One region of the Geobacillus sp. BMUD genome, then DNA from elsewhere that is predicted to be linked to it. Evidence: predicted binding sites of a transcription regulator. Region 1 holds the regulator's gene; each other region holds the start of a gene.
The links. Region 1 encodes LexA, which represses DNA repair genes until DNA is damaged. Its sites were predicted from a motif close to CGAACATATGTTCG; they were not measured.

Region 1 (6,929 bases):
AACGCCGATAACCCAAGGGCGTCAAAAAAGTTGCCCCATCGCTTCCACGGCGGGAGCATCTGCTTGGGAAACAAATAGACGATCGTCATCGAGACTAAGGCGACAAGAAAGAGCGAACCTTGTTCCCATAACGCCGATACGGGAACCCCAATCAGCAAATTTCGCACGGCCCCGCCGCCAAACGCCGTGACGATCCCTAAAATATAGACGCCAAGCAAATCATACTCCTCTTCCATCGCGACGATCGCTCCGCTGATGGCAAAGGCGATCGTGCCGATGATGCTCAATATTTCCCACGTCATTCGTGCTGTTCCTTTCCGTGTCGTGTCCTTGTATCATTGTAGGGGCAAAAGCGGTGGAAAATCAATTGTTTTTTTGGAACGAACTAGCAGACCGGCGGTGTGATTTGGTATCATCAACGTAGATAACCCTGTTTGCCGCAAAGGAAAGGAAGGATGTCATGAACCGCGAACAAGCGATCCTTGTCGGCTGCCAGCTTGCCGGTGTTGATGATGAACGGTTTCGCTATTCAATGGAGGAGCTCGCTTCGCTCGTTGCGACGGCGAACGGCGAGGTTGTGGCAGAGTTGACGCAAAAACGTGAAGCGCCGCACCCGGCGACGTATATCGGCAAAGGGAAAGCGGAAGAGCTCGCCGCCATCGTTAAGCAGCTGGAACCGGACGTCGTCATTTTCAACAGTGAGCTTTCTCCAAGTCAAGCGCGCAATTTGACGAACATGCTTGGCGAGGTGAAAGTGATTGACCGGACGCAGCTCATTTTAAACATTTTTGCAAGGCGCGCCCGATCGAAAGAAGGAAAGCTGCAAGTTGAGCTCGCCCAGCTCGAGTATCTGTTGCCGCGCCTTAGCGGCCAAGGAGAGGCGCTATCCCGCTTGGGCGGCGGCATCGGCACGCGCGGCCCGGGGGAGACGAAGCTGGAAACCGACCGACGCCACATTCGCCGCCGCATCGACGACATTAAAGCTGAACTGCGGCGCATCGCCGAGCATCGCGGGCGGTACCGCGAGCGCCGGCAAAAAAACCAAGCGTTTCAAGTGGCGCTCGTCGGCTATACGAACGCCGGCAAATCAACGATTTTCAATCGGCTGACCGCTGCCGATTCGTTGGAAGAAAACTTGTTGTTCGCCACGCTCGATCCGTTGACGCGCAAATGCGTCTTGCCATGCGGCTACACGGTGCTTGTCACCGATACGGTCGGGTTCATTCAAGACTTGCCGACGACGCTTGTCGCCGCGTTCCGCTCGACGCTCGAGGAAGTGACGGAAGCGGATCTGTTGCTTCACGTCGTCGATTCGTCGCATCCTGATTACGCCGAACATGAGCGAACGGTGTTGCGGCTCATTGCGGAGTTAGGGGCTTCCTCCATTCCGATGGTCACGGTGTACAATAAAAGTGACCGACAGACGCCAGAATTCATTCCGACGACGACCGAGGCGCTCGTCATGAGCGCGCTTTCTGCCGCTGATATCGACCGGCTTCGCGGTTTTATTGAGAAAGCAGTGAAACAACAAATGGTGCCTTACGACGTGTCGATTCCAAGCGGCGAAGGAAAATGGCTCGCTCGGTTAAAATCGGACACCATTTTGCATGAATGGCATTATAATGAACAGGGGGGCACGTACGATTGCCAAGGGTACGTGCTGCCGACGCACCCCTTGTATGGGGATCTGCAATCATTCCAACGATAGAAAGGGTTCATCGATGTTTTGGACACAGTGGAGACACGGAGAAACCATCGCTCTTCTCATCGAGGAAATTGAAGCACAAATCGCGCCGATTCACCGCCGCATCGACGAATTGATTGAAGCAAACCAATACCGGGTGCTTGAAAGCTTCCGTCGTCATCAAGTGAGCGACGGCCATTTCATTCCGACGACCGGTTATGGGTATGGCGATACGGGCCGCGATACACTCGACCGCATTTACGCTGATGTCTTTGGAGCGGAAGCCGGTCTTGTGCGGCCGCAAATCACTTCCGGCACGCACGCGATTGCCATCGCCTTGTTCGGCATTTTGCGCCCGGGTGATGAATTGCTTTACATCACCGGCGCTCCGTACGATACGCTTGAGGAAATCGTCGGCGTCCGCGGCCGCGGCGTCGGCTCGCTGAAGGAGTTCGGCATTCGTTATCGCAGCGTGCCGCTCACAGCGGATGGAATGGTCGATTGGCCGGCCGTTCGCGAAGCGATCCATGAACGGACGAAAATGATCGGCATTCAACGTTCACGCGGCTATGCGGACCGGCCGTCTTTTACCGTCGAAGAAATCGGCCGCATGATTGCATTCGTCAAGTCGATTAAACCGGATGTTGTCGTGTTTGTCGACAATTGCTACGGGGAGTTTGTGGAAGAAAAAGAGCCGTGTCATGTGGGCGCTGATTTGATGGCTGGATCGCTCATTAAAAACCCCGGCGGGGGGCTGGCGAAAACGGGCGGCTACATTGTCGGCAAGCGGGAATATGTCGAAGCGTGCGCCTATCGGATGACATCACCGGGCATCGGTGCCGAAGTCGGACCGTCGCTGTACAGTTTGCTTGAGATGTACCAAGGGTTTTTCCTTGCCCCGCACGTCGTCGGGCAAGCGCTCAAGGGAGCGGTTTTTACGGCGGCGATGCTCGAGCGGATCGGACTCAAAACCTCGCCATCGTGGAAGGCAAAGCGAACGGATTTGGTTCAGTCCGTCCGTTTTGACGATCCGGAACAAATGGTGGCATTTTGCCAAGCGATTCAGGCTTCCTCCCCGGTCAACGCTCATTTCACCCCGTATCCGAGTGAGATGCCGGGCTATGAAGACAAAGTAATCATGGCCGCCGGCACGTTCGTGCAAGGGGCAAGCATTGAGTTGACGGCCGATGGGCCGTTGCGTCCCCCCTATGTCGCGTATGTGCAAGGCGGATTGACGTATTCGCATGTGAAAATCGCCGTCTGTTCCGCCATTCAGCGTTTGCTTGAACAACAGTTGATTTGTTTGTGAGGAAACGTCACGTTTCATTGACTCATTTCCTAACATTATGGTAAAATAAAGGTATCAAAAGCGAGGAGGAATTGGCATGAGCAGCCAAATTCGTCGTTCCATGCCATTGTTTCCAATTGGGATTGTGATGCAGCTGACCGACTTGTCGGCTCGGCAAATCCGCTATTATGAAGAGCACGGCCTTGTTTCGCCAGCGCGCACCGAAGGCAACCGGCGGCTGTTTTCGCTCAATGATATTGACCGCTTGCTGGAAATTAAAGATTTGATCGACCAAGGCGTCAACTTGGCAGGCATTAAGCAAATTTTTGCCGCACGGGAGGAAGGGCGCCACGGGCAAGCGGAGAAAGTCGAAAAAGCAGGAAAACCGAAGCTGTCGGATGAAGAACTGCGCGAAATTTTGCGGAATGAATTGTTGCAGGCCGGGCGGTTTCAGCGCGCATCGCTTCGCCAAGGAGATCTCGCTCGCTTCTTTCATTAATGACGGAAAATGATTTCCGAGCCGGGGAGGAGTTTCAACATGGCAAAATATACGCGTGACGACATTCTACACATCGTCAAAGAGGAAAATGTCAAGTACATCCGCCTGCAATTCACCGATATTTTGGGCACGATCAAAAACGTCGAAATTCCCATCAGTCAGTTGGAGAAAGCGCTTAACAACAAAATTATGTTTGACGGATCGTCGATCGAAGGATTTGTCCGCATTGAAGAGTCGGATATGTATTTGTATCCGGACTTGGATACGTTCGTCATTTTCCCGTGGACCGCAGAAAAAGGAAAAGTCGCCCGCTTTATCTGCGACATTTACAACCCGGATGGCACGCCGTTTGAAGGCTGTCCGCGCTATAACTTGAAGCGGATGCTAAAAGAGATGGAGTCGCTCGGCTTCAACGCCTTTAACTTAGGGGCTGAGCCAGAATTCTTCCTCTTTAAGCTGGACGAAAAAGGACACCCGACGATGGAGCTGAACGATCGCGGCGGCTATTTCGATTTGGCGCCGACGGATCTTGGGGAAAATTGCCGACGCGACATTGTGCTTGAGCTTGAGGAAATGGGGTTTGAAATCGAAGCGTCCCATCATGAAGTCGCCCCGGGCCAGCATGAGATTGATTTTAAATACGCCCATGCCATTAAAGCATGCGACGACATTCAAACGTTTAAGCTCGTCGTCAAAACGATCGCCCGCAAACACGGATTGCATGCGACCTTTATGCCGAAGCCGATTTTTGGGATTAACGGTTCAGGGATGCACTGCAACTTGTCGCTGTTCCGCAACGGTGAAAACGCCTTTTTCGACCCGAACGGCGATTTGCAGTTGAGCGATACGGCGCGTCAGTTTATCGCTGGTGTGCTGAAGCATGCGCCGAACTTTACGGCGGTGACGAACCCGACCGTCAACTCGTACAAGCGGCTTGTTCCAGGCTATGAAGCGCCGTGCTACGTCGCTTGGTCGGCGCGCAACCGCAGCCCGCTCATCCGCATTCCCGCTTCGCGCGGCATGAGCACGCGCATCGAGGTGCGCAGTGTCGACCCGTCGGCCAACCCATACTTGGCTATGGCGGTGCTTTTAGCCGCTGGGCTTGACGGCATTCGCAACAAACTCACTCCTCCGGCGCCAGTGGATCGAAACATTTACGTCATGACGAAAGAAGAACGGCTCGAAGAAGGCATCGTCGATTTGCCGGCAACGCTGCATGAAGCGCTGGAAAACTTGAAGTCCGATGAAGTGATGATTCACGCGCTCGGCAAACATTTATTCGAGCATTTCATCGAAGCGAAGGAAATCGAGTGGGATATGTACCGGACAACGGTCCATCAATGGGAATTGGATCAATATTTGGAGCTTTACTGATGCATAAAAAAGCTGCCCTGTTTTTCGGGCAGCTTTTGTTATGGCGGCAGCGCTGGCCGGACTCTTAGTCGATCAGGCGATAGACGCCGATCACTTTGCCGAGAATCGTGCAGTCGCGGACGAGGATCGGTTCAAGATGCGCGTTTTCCGGCTGCAGGCGGATGTGGTCTTTTTCCTTGAAAAACCGCTTCACCGTCGCTTCGTTGTCTTCCGTCATGGCGACAACGATGTCGCCGTTGTTGGCCGATGACTGTTGGCGGACGATGACGTAGTCGCCGTCGAGAATGCCGGCTTCGATCATGCTGTCGCCCATCACTTCAAGCATAAACAGCTGTTCTTCGCCTGAGGCGAGCCGTTTTGGCAACGGAAAGTAGCCTTCGATATTTTCCACTGCGGTAATCGGTTGGCCGGCCGTCACTTTGCCGATGATCGGCACAGAGATCGTTTCCTCTTTTTCTTTTTCCTTGGCCATGTCAGGGTCCAAAATTTCAATGGCGCGCGGCTTTGTCGGATCGCGGCGGATGTATCCTTTGCTCTCTAGGCGCGCGAGATGCCCATGGACGGTTGAGCTTGACGCAAGCCCGACCGCTTCCCCAATTTCCCGCACCGACGGCGGATACCCCTTCGTTCTCACTTCCTGTTTAATAAACTCTAAAATTTGCTGCTGTCGTTTTGACAGTTTCGTCATCGTTTCACACCTCTTGCTACATCATTTGCCTCCATTATATCATGCGGAAGATGAAAAAACAAACATGAGTTCGAGTTTTTTATTGACACAAACAAACGTTCCTAGATATAATGAAGGAAAGCGAACAAACATTCTAGGAAAAGGTGGGGGAAATGGGAAAAACATTGTTGCACCACTTTCTATTCTCTTTTTTGTTTGCGCTCGTGTTGGCAGGGTTCGTCTACGCCAGCAGCCCGGTCGATCAAAAAGAATACGTGACGATCACGGTCGCTCCTGGCGATACGCTTTGGGGGTTGGCGAAGCAGTATGAAGAGGAGCACGGGCTGTCGCCGAATGAGTTTATCCGCTGGGTGATGGAGATGAATCACCTGTCGAGTTCGCGCCTCACGGCAGGTGAACAAATCGTGATCCCCGTGTTAAAATCAAAGCAGGGCGGCTCATTGGCCGTCAACCGGTGACAGAAAGAAGGGGAGGCCATGAGAGCGGTCATTTATTGCCGCGTCAGCACAGACAAAACAGAGCAGGAAACGTCGCTGGCTAGGCAACGCGATGAGCTGGAGCATCTGGCGGCTGAGTGTGGATTTGAAGTCGTCAAGGTAATCGCTGAGCAGGCGAGCGGTTATGAAGCTGATCGCGATGGCGTATTGGAGCTTCTCGAATTGTGCGAAGAGGGAAGCGTCGATGTGTTGCTTATTCAAGATGAAACGCGGCTTGGGCGCGGCCATGCGCGCATGGCGGTGCTGCACTGTTTGAAAAAGCAAGGGGTGAAAATATACAGCGCCAACCACCGAGGGGAAATGCCGCTGTCGGAAGCCGATGAGATGGTGTTGTCCATCATCGCTATTGTTGAGGAGTACCAGCGGAAAATACATAATGCGAAAATTAAGCGCGGCATGAGGCGGGCCGTCGAGCGCGGCTATCGTCCGGAGCGGAACTTGAGGCGCCAGGGTGAAAACGCCGGGCGCGATCGAATCGATCTGCCGGTCGAGGAGATCGTCCGCTTGCGCGAACGCGGCTTGACATTTGCTGATATCGCCGCGACGCTGCGGAGCTTTGGCTATGAGGCGTCCAAGGCGACTGTTCATCGCCGTTACCAAGAATATATGGACGAGCAACAACGGCAGCGTTGATCGTGTGACGCACCTAATCTTAAAAGCGGCGAACAGATGAAGAAAACTGAGACATCGTTGCCATCCTCCCGTTTCATCCGATAAGATGAAGTCGAGTGAGAATATGACAGATAGGAGAAGATGCCTGATGATCGCGAAACATAAACTTGCCCGCATCAACGAACTGGCGAGAAAGGCAAAAACGGCTGGCTTGTCAGCCGAAGAGACGCTTGAGCAGGCGAAATTGCGCCGCGAGTATATTCAGGCGTTCCGCAAAGCGATGACCG
Region 2 (6,929 bases), on a different contig from region 1:
TCGCGAATTTCACGCAAAATGAGGCGGGCGATTTGCGCTTCTTTTTCCGTCAGTTCCAGTCCGTCAAAAAAGGCGAGCGCCTCGGTCACCGACATGGCGGTGACCTCGCCGATATGCTTGCCGCCGACCAAGACGGCGAGGCTTTCTTTTTTCAGCCGGTAGCCTTGGCACGTCGGGCACGGCTGTTCGGCCATATACTTTTCCATCTGCTCGCGGATGTAATCGGAGCTTGTTTCGCGGTAGCGGCGTTCGATGTTGCGCAAAACCCCTTCAAACTCGATGTACTGTTCACGCACTTGGCCGAAATCGTTCGTATAACGAAAATGAATTACTTCCCCGCCGCTGCCGTACAAAATTTTATCGAGCTGCTCTTTTGGCAAATCCTTCACCGGCACGTCCATCGGGATGCCGTAATGGCGGCACACGGCTTCGAGCAGCTGCGGGTAATATTGCGAGCTTTGCGGCTCCCACGGAGCGATGGCGTGCTCTTTTAACGTCAGCTCCTCGTTCGGGATGACCAAATCGAGATCCACTTCGAGCTTCGCCCCGAGCCCGTCGCAGTCCGGACAGGCGCCAAACGGGCTGTTGAACGAGAACAGGCGCGGCTCAAGCTCCCCGATCGAAAAGCCGCAATACGGGCAGGCGTGCTTTTCGCTGAACAAGAGCTCTCCTTCGCCGATCACATCGACGATGACTTTGCCGTCGGCGAGCTTCAGCGCTGTCTCCAGCGAGTCAGCGAGCCTTGCTGCGATGCCGTCTTTCATCACAATCCGGTCGACGACGACCTCAATCGAATGCTTTTTGTTTTTTTTCAGTTCGATGTCTTCCGTTAACTCACGCATCTCGCCGTCAATGCGGACGCGCACATACCCTTGTTTGCGAATATCCTCCAATGTCTTGGCGTGCGTCCCTTTTCGACCCGAGACGATCGGCGCCAAAATTTGCATTTTCGTCCGCTCCGGGTACGCGAGCAGCCGGTCGACCATTTGCTCAATCGTCTGCGATTGAATTTCGATGCCGTGTGTCGGGCAAACCGGGCGGCCGATGCGAGCGAACAGCAACCGCAAGTAGTCGTAAATTTCCGTCACCGTGCCGACCGTGGAACGCGGGTTGCGGCTCGTCGTTTTTTGATCGATCGAAATGGCCGGCGACAGCCCCTCGATCGCATCGACATCCGGCTTGTCCATCTGCCCTAAAAACTGGCGGGCGTACGCCGACAACGATTCGACGTAGCGCCGCTGGCCTTCCGCGTAAATCGTATCAAACGCCAGCGACGACTTTCCCGACCCGGACAGCCCGGTCAACACAACGAGCTTGCCGCGCGGAATTTCGACGTCAATGTTTTTCAAGTTGTGGGCGCGCGCCCCTTTGACAATGATTTTATCCATTCCGTTCACCCGGCCATCACCCTTCCGCTTTCAATTCGAAAATAATATCGCGCAGTTGGGCGGCCCGCTCGAAGTCGAGCGCTTTGGCCGCCTCTTTCATTTCCGCTTCGAGCGTTCGAATCAGCTCTTCCCGCTCTTGTTTCGTCATCGTCGCCGCTGGCTTCGCCTCGTACGTCTCCGTCTCTTCCGCCGCATACGTCGCGCGGATGACGTCGCGAATCTCCTTTTTCACCGTGCGCGGCACGATGCCGTGCTTCCGATTGTACTCTTCCTGAATCGTGCGGCGCCGCTTCGTTTCTTGAATGGCGATTTCCATCGATTTCGTGACCGCATCGGCATACATAATCACGTGGCCGTTCGCGTTGCGCGCCGCGCGGCCGATCGTCTGGATGAGCGAACGCTCCGAGCGCAAAAACCCTTCTTTGTCGGCGTCCAAAATGGCGACAAGCGACACTTCCGGAATGTCCAATCCTTCCCGCAGCAAGTTGATGCCAACAAGCACATCGTATTTGCCGAGCCGCAAGTCGCGGATGATTTCAATGCGCTCCAGCGTTTTAATTTCCGAATGCAAGTAAGCGACTTTGATGCCGGCTTCTTTCAAATAATCGGTCAAATCTTCGGCCATTTTTTTCGTCAACGTTGTGACCAACGTCCGCTCGTTCCGCTCGACACGCTCGCGAATTTCGCCGATCAAATCGTCGATTTGCCCTTTCGTCGGACGGACGTCGATCGTCGGATCCAACAGCCCGGTCGGGCGGATGATTTGTTCGACAACGCCCGGGCTGTGTTCGAGCTCATACGGCCCCGGCGTCGCTGAGACATAAATAATTTGATTGATTTTTTGCTCGAACTCTTCAAACGTGAGCGGCCGGTTGTCAAGCGCCGACGGCAGGCGAAAGCCGTGGTCGACGAGCACTTGCTTGCGCGCCCGGTCGCCGTTGTACATGCCGCGCAACTGCGGCAAGGTGACGTGCGACTCATCAACGATGATCAAAAAATCGTCCGGAAAATAGTCAAGCAAGGTGTACGGCGTCGAGCCCGGCGGCCGCAGCGCCAAATGGCGCGAGTAGTTTTCGATGCCGGAACAAAAGCCCATCTCGCGCATCATTTCAAGATCATAGCGCGTTCGCTGCTCGAGCCGCTGCGCCTCCAAGAGCTTCCCTTGCGCGCGCAGTTCGGCGAGCCGCTCCTCGAGCTCTTGTTCGATGTTTTGAATGGCGAGCCGCATTTTCTCCTCGCGCGTGACAAAGTGCGACGCCGGGAAAATGGCGACATGCTCACGCTCGCCGAGCACCTCGCCGGTCAAGGCGTCCACCTCGCGGATGCGGTCGATTTCATCGCCGAAAAATTCGACGCGAATGCAATGTTCATCGCGCGACGCGGGGAAAATTTCGACGACATCGCCGCGGACGCGGAACGTGCCGCGCCGAAAATCGATGTCATTGCGATCGTATTGGATGTCAACGAGCCGCCGCAGCAACGCGTTGCGCTCGATTTCCATCCCGACGCGCAATGAAACGACGAGCTCCCGGTATTCTTCCGGCGACCCTAAACCGTAAATGCACGACACGCTGGCGACGATGATGACGTCCCGGCGCTCAAACAAAGCCGATGTCGCCGAGTGCCGCAATTTGTCGATTTCATCGTTGATTTTCGCGTCTTTTTCAATGTACGTATCCGTCTGCGGCACGTACGCTTCCGGCTGATAGTAATCGTAATAGCTGACAAAATATTCGACGGCGTTGTGCGGGAAAAATTCTTTCAGCTCGCTGTACAATTGGCCAGCGAGCGTTTTGTTGTGGGCGATGACGAGCGTTGGTTTGTTGACTTGGGCAATCACGTTGGAGATCGTAAACGTTTTGCCCGTCCCCGTCGCCCCAAGCAGCGTTTGATGCTTCACTCCGCGCCGCAAACCGTCAACGAGCTTGGCGATCGCCTGTGGCTGATCGCCTTGCGGTTCATACGGCGACACTAATTGAAAACGGCCCTCCACCGTTTCGCCTCCTCCTTCGTACCATCTTTCCCCATTGTATCACATCGCGGCCATGCATGCACGAAAAACGCGAACTCATATTCGTACCAGCCTGCACAGTGATTTCCATTCACTAGACGCAAAAAAGCGGACCCATTCCTGCCAAAGGTCCGCTTCTTTTTCTTGTTTCAAACGCGACAAATGGAACAAGGCGCTGTCTTCCCTTCATGAAAACAGACAGCGCCACCTGTTGGGGACGTGCGGCATCTGTTTGGCGCAAACGGACGGCCGGACGAACAAGCATCGCCTATTGCTTTTGTTTCAAGCGGTCGAGCATGCCGCCGGCCCAAAGAAAGCCGGCGATCGTCGAGGCGATGTCAGCGACGATTTCATGCAGCTCGTCCGTATAACCTTTAAAATAAGACGCGACAAGCAGCGCAGCGGTCAACAGCACAGCGATGTACCGATTGTACGTCACCCGCGCAAACAACAACACCAATAGGCACGGAATGATGAGTGCCGCCAAAAACCACATAGCCCATTCTCCTTTACGAAACAGCTTCTGACGCTGATGCGTTCCGATCATGGACGAACAGCAGCCCAAGTTCATGATGCTCATCCTCATAGAGCGCCCCTTGGACGAAGCGGACTTCGCCGTTATGTCCGACGACATCCAGTTTGCAAAACGCGCGGTTGCGTTGGAGCGCCTCGTAAAACTCCGTTTCGGTCCGCACCGGGACGCCGTTTGTTTTGATGATGACTTCCCCGATCGAAAGCCCCATTTTTTCCGCTTTCGAGCCAGGAAGCACGCCGACAATCACTAAGCCGTGCGGATGGCGGGCAAAGCGGGGCGGACGGGCGCGGTCGGCGCGATGCCCGGAAAACGCGATCCATTCACGGCCGATGATGGCCATAGCCCCCGCCGCCACCGCCAACGGTGGATACCATAGGCCGGAAGCGGCCGATAGGGCAACCACGAACGCCAGCCGAACAACGCGCCGCCCCTCCGTATGCGCCGCCTCCGCCGGCAAGGTGTGCTGGCGGCGCTGGGAAAAGCCAAGAAGAAACGGCACGAGCCAAAATGAATAGCTGTCGCCAGACGAAACGAACGGCCACCAGGAAGCCGGCGGCAGCGCTCCGCCTGATACAGGCAACACAACCGGCACAAACCAAAGCCGCTGCGTCCATTGCAAACCGATCGTCATCCCCCGCTTGCTTTTCGCAAGCTGCGGCGAGGCCGCCTCGTTTCGCGTACGAATGATGAGCCATCCTTCCGAAAGCAAGAGCAATGCAAGCCACACCGCCAAAGCCGGCGCCGCCGCCATGCCATCAGGAAGCCAGCGGGACAACACGCCGCTTCGCTCCGCCAAGCCGAACGCGAGAAGTGCGCCGCCTGCCGTATACGCCGCTGACAACAACCGCGCTTCCATCGTCAAACTCAAGAGCACCGTCAGCACCGTCACCGCCCAAACCGCTTCCTGCGGCACCGCGATCCCGATGCCGACGGCCGCCGCCGACAACACCAGCCCAATCGTCCATCCTTTTGTCCAAAGCCCGCGCCATTCGTTCCATAGGTTGTAGACGCGCACATGAAAATCACGGCGTTCCCGCTTCACCCGCCGCCAACCGACGGCCAAAGCGAGCACGGCGCCATAATAAAGAAGCGGCTGCCGCCAAACCGAAGCAATGCCCTCAAGCCATTCCAGCCACCATGTTGCCATCGGCTTCACCCCTTGCGTCGTTCATCATTCTTTACCTTCTATTCTACCAAATGGCATGGCCATTTCCCATGCCTGGAGCCATCTTTTTTCGTCAATGGCGAATCTTCGCTGTTTTTCACTTTCTTTGCCGAATCAGCACTAGTTTTGTCGGCAAGGGAGGATTTTCAAGGAACAGAGGAAAAAGGATAAACAAGACAAAAAAAGGGAGGAGTGAAACAATGGAGTTGAAAACATCCGACGTCGCTGTTCGCCTTGGGGTGTCGCCAAAAACGATCCAGCGCTGGGTGCGCAAATACGACATTCCGCTGCGGAAAAACGAGGCGGGCCACTACTTGTTTGACGAAAAAACGATCGCTTTGCTGGAACGGGTCAAGTTTGAGCAAGGCGCCGCCATGGAAGCGCCGCCGACCCCGAAACGCCCTCCGACGCCGCCGCGGAACAACGTTCCCATTGACGCCTTATTTGAATCAATCGAACCGGAAATCGCCCGCGTCTCCTCGCGCTTGGATGAACTCGAACAACAATTGGAACAAAAAGCGGATGATGTCGTCTCCATTCAACTGTTGCATCACCGTCAAGAAATGGAAGAAATCGCCGCCCGCCTCGCCGTACTGGAGCAAACCGTCGCCCGTCTTGAACAACAGTTGAACACCCAGCCCCCATCCCCGCATGAACCGCCGAAAGAGGCGAAACGAAAACGGCGCGGCTGGGGGCGCGTGATGGGGCTGTTTGCCTGACGTGTTTCGTGCAGATTGGACCAAAAAGATCGTCACCCTTCCAAGAAAAGACGATAGATCGTTTTGTGAAGGTGTTTCACGCGTATATTATGGTGATCACAAACGGTGCACCATTGGGCGTTGGAACACTTTCTTTTTTTGTGGCTCTTCACCAAACGTCGTACTTGACTGTTTCAGATCATGTATGACTGACATGCATAAGGAAAAATCAATAAATCAATGATTCTACTATATGGCGGCTCAAGAAAACGTCTTGCCTGTCAAGCCATGTTGTGATGATGAGCTTTTTTGTTTGTCATCTTCACTACTTCTTTTACGATTTCTTTACGATTTTCTTATTCTCTTTTAATCGCAGCGGCTTATAATGGGTCACGTTGTTCAATCTTCTGGTACAGGAAAGGAGGGCGTGCGAAATGGAACAAAGGGAACGAAAAGCGTTCGCCATCGCGTTCATCGTATTGGCTCTCTACCTTTCTCCGCTGTACATGTTAGGCGAACACGCCCATATTCGCGTGCACGACAATATGGATTCGAACATCGCTTGGTATCGCGTGCTCGTTCGCAGCGGCCAACTGTTCGGCCCAATCGATGCCGTCATTCCGCAAGTGATCAACGGCTTGCCGCGCAACGCCTTGGGCACCGAATTCAGCGGCATCGTGTGGCTGCACGCTTTGTTCCCCTCCATGGTGGCATACGCCCTCAGCCAGACGATCACGAGGGTATTCGCCTTTTTGGGTATGTATTGGCTGCTTAAGCGCCATTTTTTGCCTGACCGTGAGTCATGGCTCATTCGCGTCGGGGTGGCGCTTGCTTTTGCGTTGACGCCGTTTTGGCCGTCCGGCATGTTAAGCACGCTTGGCATGCCGCTGGCGCTTTGGGCGTTCCTGTCAATCCGCAACGGAGAAGCGACATGGAAGGAATGGCTTGTCATTGTCTTGCTTCCGTTTTACTCCAGCTTTGTGCTTGGGTTTTTCTTTTTCTTAGCTGCGATGGCGGCGCTTTGGCTGTTTGACGGCATGGTCCGCAAGCGGTGGAATAAGCCGTTTTTCTCTGCCATCGCCCTCATGACCGGCATCTTTTTGGCCATCGAGTACCGCCTCGTGTACTCGCT
Region 3 (6,929 bases), on a different contig from region 1:
CGATGCCGTCGCGATGGAAAATCGCTTCAAATGCCCCGCGCTCAACCGCTTCTTGTTTGGCCAATACGTTGGGCAATAAGTTCAAGCTTTTAATGTAACAGTATTCCCAGCGGACATCTTTCGTCAAAATCGCGCGCACCCCATGTGTCATTTCCTCGGTTTTCCGCGCCATCGGCTGGATGTAGGCGTACAAATTCGGCCGGTTTTCGGCTGGGAACGCATGATGGCGTGGGAAACTGCCGCGCGTCACCTGCAAATACAAAATCGCATCTTCCTGCACATCGTTGAGGCGGCGAAGCTCCTCAAGCTGTTCGATGAGCTCTTCGCAGCCAAACGGAACGGATAGGCGAATGGCGGCCGCTGAACGGTACAGCCGATCAAGATGCTCGCGAAGCCAAACGTATATCCCGTTATATAAACGGACGACTTCGTAGACGCCATCGCCGAATTGCAAGCCGCGCTCTTCCATCGGGTACGTTACTTGTTCATAACGGAGAATGCCGCGATCGGTCAATACATACCGTTTCACTGACATGGACGTGCACTCCTTTTTTGCAAAAATCCCGCATCGGTAAGCCGTGATTTTCATGTCCGAGTGGAGGGCAACACCTTTCCCATGGATCTTTTCTGTTGCCATCAATCATGAATCAGTTTGATTATATCATAGATTCGTCTCTTTCGGCGTTGATCTCGTGTTTGGCGTGAGCGGAAACAATGGATGGACGTTCGGGTTGCGAAATGAGACGAATTTTTAGACAATAAAGTTATCAATCTAGTCAAATGGAGGGGATGAATGGATGGAAACGACATGGGCAGCCGGCAAAATGGCGCCGTTTCGCCAAGGGGTGCAAGCAGGAGTAGCGATCGCCATCGGCTATATGCCGATCGCGCTGGCGTTTGGGCTGCTCGCCAAAACAACCGGACTGACGTTCGCCGAGACCGTGCTCATGAGCATCGTCGTCTTCGCCGGCGCCTCGCAATATATCGCGTTAAGTCTGCTTGCCGCTGGCACCGGGGTGTTTGAAATCGTGCTGACGACATTCATCTTAAACATTCGTCATTTTTTAATGTCGGCGTCCCTTAATGAAAAGGCTGAGCCGGACGCGCTTTGGAAAAAAGCGTTGTACGCCTTTGGCATTACCGATGAGACGTTTTCGGTGGCGGCGATGAAAGAAGGAACGATCGACGCCTCGTATATGTTCGGGCTCATTGCCATGGCGTATGGCAGTTGGATCGTCAACTCGGGCATCGGTTATGCCGCTGGGTCCGGTTTGCCGGAAAGTTTGCAAGAAAGCATGTCCATTGCCTTGTATGCCATGTTTATCGGCCTGCTTGTTCCAGCGTTGAAAAAACAGCGGAAAATCGTCTGGCTGGCGGGGCTGTCGGCTTTATTCAACTCGATCGGCACGTTTGCTCTTCACTTGTCGAAAGGCTGGTCGATCGTGTTGGCTACCTTGTTGTCGTCGGTCATCGTTCAATGGCTGACGAAGGAAGGGGGAAACGGCGGTGAATAGCACGATCGTATGGATGATCATCGGCATGGGAATCGTGACGTATTTGCCGCGCTTGTTGCCGTTTGTGTTGCTCGGCCGCGTCGGTCTGCCGCCGTTTTGGCAAGGAGTGCTGAAAAACGTGCCGTATGCGGTGCTTGGGGCGCTCATTATTCCGGATGTATTTTTCATCCAAGAGGATTTGTTGTTCGGCGTTGTCGGCTTTGCGGCGGCCGTCATCACGGCCTGGTTGGGGGCCAACGTCATGATCGTCGTGCTCGCGGCGGTTGCGGCGCTCAGCCTGTATTCTTTCTTTGCATGAACCTGAGGCTGATCCAAAACGCGAGTGCGTTTTGGGTTAGCCCCCTTTTCCTTTTGCGACAGGTATGCAAACCTGCTGCTTGGTTATGACAATTCCTCCATAATCGCCTCGTATACCTCATCGACATGAAATCGAGATGAGGAAAAAATCGCGGTATTGATGAACAATATAAGACCATTTTCCTAATTGAAAAAAGTTTCAAAAAAATGCTTGCACTTTTGTTTCTCTGTTATATAATAAAATCGTAAATAAAATAATGTAATATAACAATAGAGAGATGGGGGAAGGAAAAATGGCGTCATTTGCTGAACGTGTCCGACAATTAGAAGAAACCTGGAAAAACGAGGAGCGCTGGAAAGGAATCGTCCGTCCGTACAGCGCGGAGGATGTCATTAAACTGCGCGGCTCGCTTGACATCGAGTATACGCTCGCTCGACGTGGGGCGGAAAAATTATGGAAGCTGCTTCATACAGAAGATTACGTCGCGGCTCTTGGCGCGCTGACTGGAAATCAGGCGGTGCAACAAGTGAAAGCAGGCTTGAAGGCGATTTATCTAAGCGGTTGGCAAGTGGCGGCCGACGCCAACCTCGCCGGACAGATGTATCCGGACCAAAGCCTGTATCCGTCCAACAGTGTCCCGCATGTCGTCAAGCGAATCAATCAAGCGTTGCAGCGCGCGGATCAAATTCAATACTTAGAAGGAAGCGGGGACGTGGACTACTTTGTACCAATCGTGGCCGATGCCGAGGCGGGATTCGGCGGCCAACTGAACGTTTTTGAGCTCATGAAGGCGATGATTGAGGCCGGAGCGGCCGGCGTCCATTTTGAAGACCAGCTGTCGTCGGAGAAAAAATGCGGCCATTTAGGCGGCAAAGTGCTTTTGCCGACGCAAACGGCGATTCGTAACTTGATCGCGGCGCGGTTGGCCGCCGATGTCATGGGGGTTCCGACGGTGCTCATCGCACGAACTGACGCGAACGCTGCTGATTTGATCACAAGCGACATCGATCCGCGCGATCAAGCGTTTATCACTGGGGAACGGACTCCAGAAGGGTTTTATCGCACAAGAGCTGGTTTGGATCAAGCGATCGCCCGCGGGCTTGCCTATGCGCCATATGCCGACCTCATTTGGTGCGAGACGAGCGAGCCGAATTTGGATGAGGCGCGCCGATTTGCCGAAGCCATCCATGAGAAATTCCCCGGCAAGCTGCTGGCGTACAACTGCTCGCCGTCGTTCAACTGGAAGAAAAAATTGGACGACGAAACGATCGCCAAATTCCAGCAAGAGCTCGGCAAAATGGGATACAAATTCCAATTCGTGACATTGGCCGGCTTCCATGCGCTCAACTACAGCATGTTCGAACTGGCGCGCGGCTACAAAGAGCGCGGCATGGCGGCGTACGCCGAGCTGCAGCAAGCGGAGTTTGCCGCCGAGAAGTATGGCTATACGGCGACGCGCCATCAGCGCGAAGTCGGCACGGGCTATTTCGACGAAGTCGCCCAAGTGATCTCTGGCGGCCAATCGTCAACCGTCGCTTTGAAAGGATCGACCGAAGAGGAACAGTTTACGACAGCGTAATGCAAACCGATCGCAAACGAAGACGAAAGCCCGGCTTGACCGGGCTTTTTCCGTGAAAATGCAGGACTGACGCGGATTTTCATCCCCGGGTGGAGGGCAAAAGGTTGCCCATGGATCTTTTTTGTGTATAAAAGGAAAAAGATGGAGCATCCTATAGGCGTAGGGAGGCGATGGGATGGAAAAAAACAAAAGCAACCTGCCGGAGCTGATGCCTGCCGAGTTTCGTGTCAGCACGGATCTTCATTTTGAGCAATGGTCGATGAATGAAGAGACGTATGCTGGCGACTCGGTCGGCGAGCATACCGCGTTGGAACAAGCGAATGAATATTTAGCATCCAAAGAAATCGGCCAAACGTTCGAAAACTCCTAGAACGCCCATGACGATTGTCATGGGTTTTTTCATTAGATTTTTTGCAAAATATAGAAAAATATAACTGCTGATGGTATGATAGGAGTAGTGAGCGAGTTGATTAAGAGAGGAGATGAACGGATGAAAGTCAATGAATTCATTGTATTGGAGCAATTCATCGTAAGCCGTTATACGATGGCGATTCTCCCATACTTTTTAAACAGCGATGTGTATGCGAAAGTCATTGAAGAGGACGGCGAATATATCATCAAACAAACGCCGATTGACATTATTAAACATAGTTGTGATTATTACGGAAGCAGCTTTCAAGGAAGAAAAGAAGGAACAAAAGCCGTCATTGGCATTACTCATAAAGCGCCGATCGCCATTGAACCAGCCAATGAAATTTACGTATTTCCAACCGCCTCTCCGCGTGACTCCCGCTGCGTTTGGCTCTCGCACATGCACGTCTATCGGTATGAGCCTGCCAAATATGAGCGGACCATCGTTTATTTCCGCAACGGAAAAAGCATATCCCTCGATGTTTCCTGCAAATCGTTCATCAACCAGCTATACCGAACGGCTCAACTTCGGACAAAATTATCCGAGCGGATGGAAGCGAGGGAGCGCAAACTCCAATACATATTTCGCATGCAGCAAGAAAAACAGAGCTAGCTGAACAAATTGATAAAAATGGATTTTCCTAAAGATGAGTTCAAATTAGGCGCCTGGACGTGTAAAATAAAGATATAAACGGCATTTGAATGGGGAATAGACATGGATATGGAAACAATCAGACAATGGTTCACGCTCGACAGCATCCTTTCCCTGCTCGAACAATACCGCTCTTTCGGCGTGCTTCCCGGCATCGCAGCGACGCTGCTTGAGTCGTTTTTTCCCATTTTGCCCATGTTCGTCTTCGTGATGGCGAACGCAGCGGCGTTCGGACTATGGAAAGGGTTTCTGATCTCTTGGCTAGGCGCTTCACTTGGCTCGCTCATTGTGTTTTGGCTGACGCGGAAAGTGGGGCAGAAGCGTTTTTTTCACTTTGTCCGTCGCCACCCGAAAGTGCGGCAATTTATGCATTGGATTGAGCGACACGGATTTGGTCCGCTGTTTTTGTTGTATTGCTTTCCGTTCACCCCATCGGCGCTCGTCAATATTGTTGCTGGGCTGTCGCGCATCAGCCGCCAGCAGTTTGTATTGGCGGTGCTGCTAGGAAAGATGATCATGGTGTTTACCATCAGTTTTATCGGCTATGACTTAGAGGCGCTCATCCGTCAGCCGTTGCGCACGGCGATGATCGCCGTAGTCGTTCTGTTGCTTTGGTATGCCGGAAAACGGGTGGAAGCGCGATTTTCATTGACGGAAAAACAAGGCGGCGAGGAGGGCGGGGAGTGACAAAGCAAAAGGAAAAAGAAAAACGAGGCCGCCGATGGCTTTGGTTTGTTGCTGCTTGCATTGTCGCCGCGCTCCGGTTGTTCGTGTTCAGCAATTACGTGGTGGAAGGGAAATCGATGATGCCGACGCTAGAGAGCGGCAATTTGTTGATCGTCAATAAACTTTCCTACGACATAGGGCCTATTCGCCGGTTTGACATTGTCGTTTTTCACGCCAACAAAAAGGAAGATTACGTTAAGCGAGTCATCGGTCTGCCTGGCGATCGGATCGAGTACAAAAACGACGTCTTGTATGTCAACGGAAAAAGAGTTGACGAACCGTATTTGCGCCCGTATAAGCAAAAGTTGCTTGATGGCAGGCTGACCGGGGATTTTACGCTTGAGGAGGTGACTGGGAAAACACGGGTGCCTCCCGGCTGCATTTTCGTTCTTGGCGATAACCGGCTTAGCAGCTGGGACAGCCGCCATTTTGGGTTTGTCAAAATCAACCAAATTGTCGGCAAAGTGGACTTTCGCTACTGGCCGTTTAAACAGTTCGCCTTTCAGTTTTAACCTCTGTCCGAAAGAAGTCTTCCGCTTCTATAACGAAGTGAAGCTTCGCAGACCAATAAATGGGATCCTTCGAAGCGAGGTTGTTCAGCCGTCCGACAGTCGCTGACATGTCGGCTCGCTCCACAAAAAGAAATAAACGTTAACGTTTCAGATTGCCTCCATATAACCCACAGCCGGAAGGCGTTTTTTTCTTCCTAAAAACGAACATACGTGCTAAAATAAAACAAATAGAGGAAACGAATGGTGGTGGATACAATGTCGCTGCGGTTTTTGCTCGGGCGGTCAGGAAGTGGGAAAACGGCTGTCTGCCTCGAAGAAATTCGCCGTCAGCTGCAAGAGGATCCAAAAGGAAGGGTGATCGTCTATCTCGTTCCAGAGCAAATGACGTTTCAATGTGAATACGCGTTGATACATACCGATGGAGTGGGCGGAATGATTCGGGCTCAAGTGTTCAGTTTCACTCGCCTCGCTTGGCGCGTGCTGCAGGAAACAGGCGGTATAACCCGGTATCACATTCATGATGTTGGCGTGCAGATGATGATCCGCAAAATTATTGAGCAACGCAGACAAGAGCTGAAACTGTTTGGGCGCGCGGCGGACAAACATGGCTTTATTGAGCAGCTGAACGAAATGATCGCTGAATGTAAGCGATATTGCTTGACGCCCGATGAACTCCGCCGTCATGCCGAAGCGCTCGAGAACGGGTCAAGCCAGCCGGGGCGCCGTTTGCTGGCTGATAAGTTGAGCGATGTAGCGCTCGTTTATGAGGAGCTTGAGAAAGGCCTTGCCGGCCACTATCTTGATTCGGAAGATTATTTGCGTCTGCTGGCTGAACATATTCCGCGCTCAAGTTATTTGCGGGATGCTGACATTTATATCGATGGCTTTCATCATTTCGCGCCGCAAGAATATATGATCATCGAACAGCTTCTTCGCCATTGCCGGCGCGTCACCGTGTGTTTGACGATCGACCGGCCGTATGACGACGAAATGCCGGACGAACTTCATCTCTTTTATTTGCCGGCGCAAACATACCGTCAGTTGTGCGAGCTGGCGCTAAGCAATGATATTGCGATCGAAGAGCCGATCGTGCTTTCGGCCAACCGCCGCCATGAGGACAGGGCTCTCGTACATCTTGAGGCGCAATTTCATCGCCGCCCGTTGCTTCCATATCGTGCAGAGACCGATGCCATCCATCTTTATGAGGCGTCCAATCGCCGAGCGGAAATCGAAGCGG

Region 2: uvrB (excinuclease ABC subunit UvrB) is a predicted target of LexA. The motif match lies at 3,452-3,465, and genes of this name have one in related genera.
Region 3: addB (helicase-exonuclease AddAB subunit AddB) is a predicted target of LexA. The motif match lies at 5,894-5,907, and genes of this name have one in related genera.

What each region holds. Positions count from the first base shown of each region.
Region 1 is NZ_SDLA01000001.1:428,916-435,844, forward strand. It holds gene ETC05_RS02085 (trimeric intracellular cation channel family protein) at 1-302, opposite strand, end outside; gene hflX (GTPase HflX) at 461-1,708, shown strand; gene ETC05_RS02095 (methionine gamma-lyase family protein) at 1,722-2,993, shown strand; gene ETC05_RS02100 (MerR family transcriptional regulator) at 3,070-3,471, shown strand; gene glnA (type I glutamate--ammonia ligase) at 3,511-4,845, shown strand; gene lexA (transcriptional repressor LexA) at 4,910-5,533, opposite strand; gene yneA (cell division suppressor protein YneA) at 5,686-5,991, shown strand; gene ETC05_RS02120 (YneB family resolvase-like protein) at 6,010-6,663, shown strand; gene ETC05_RS02125 (DUF896 domain-containing protein) at 6,791-6,929, shown strand, end outside.
Region 2 is NZ_SDLA01000015.1:26,077-33,005, forward strand. It holds gene uvrA (excinuclease ABC subunit UvrA) at 1-1,388, opposite strand, end outside; gene uvrB (excinuclease ABC subunit UvrB) at 1,405-3,381, opposite strand; gene ETC05_RS14250 (CsbA family protein) at 3,668-3,895, opposite strand; gene ETC05_RS14255 (PDZ domain-containing protein) at 3,909-5,081, opposite strand; gene ETC05_RS14260 (MerR family transcriptional regulator) at 5,300-5,818, shown strand; gene ETC05_RS14265 (DUF6044 family protein) at 6,232-6,929, shown strand, end outside.
Region 3 is NZ_SDLA01000007.1:90,670-97,598, forward strand. It holds gene dat (D-amino-acid transaminase) at 1-535, opposite strand, end outside; gene ETC05_RS10090 (AzlC family ABC transporter permease) at 798-1,514, shown strand; gene ETC05_RS10095 (AzlD domain-containing protein) at 1,507-1,812, shown strand; gene aceA (isocitrate lyase) at 2,105-3,391, shown strand; gene ETC05_RS10105 (hypothetical protein) at 3,567-3,761, shown strand; gene ETC05_RS10110 (competence protein ComK) at 3,882-4,415, shown strand; gene ETC05_RS10115 (TVP38/TMEM64 family protein) at 4,518-5,141, shown strand; gene lepB (signal peptidase I) at 5,138-5,692, shown strand; gene addB (helicase-exonuclease AddAB subunit AddB) at 5,948-6,929, shown strand, end outside.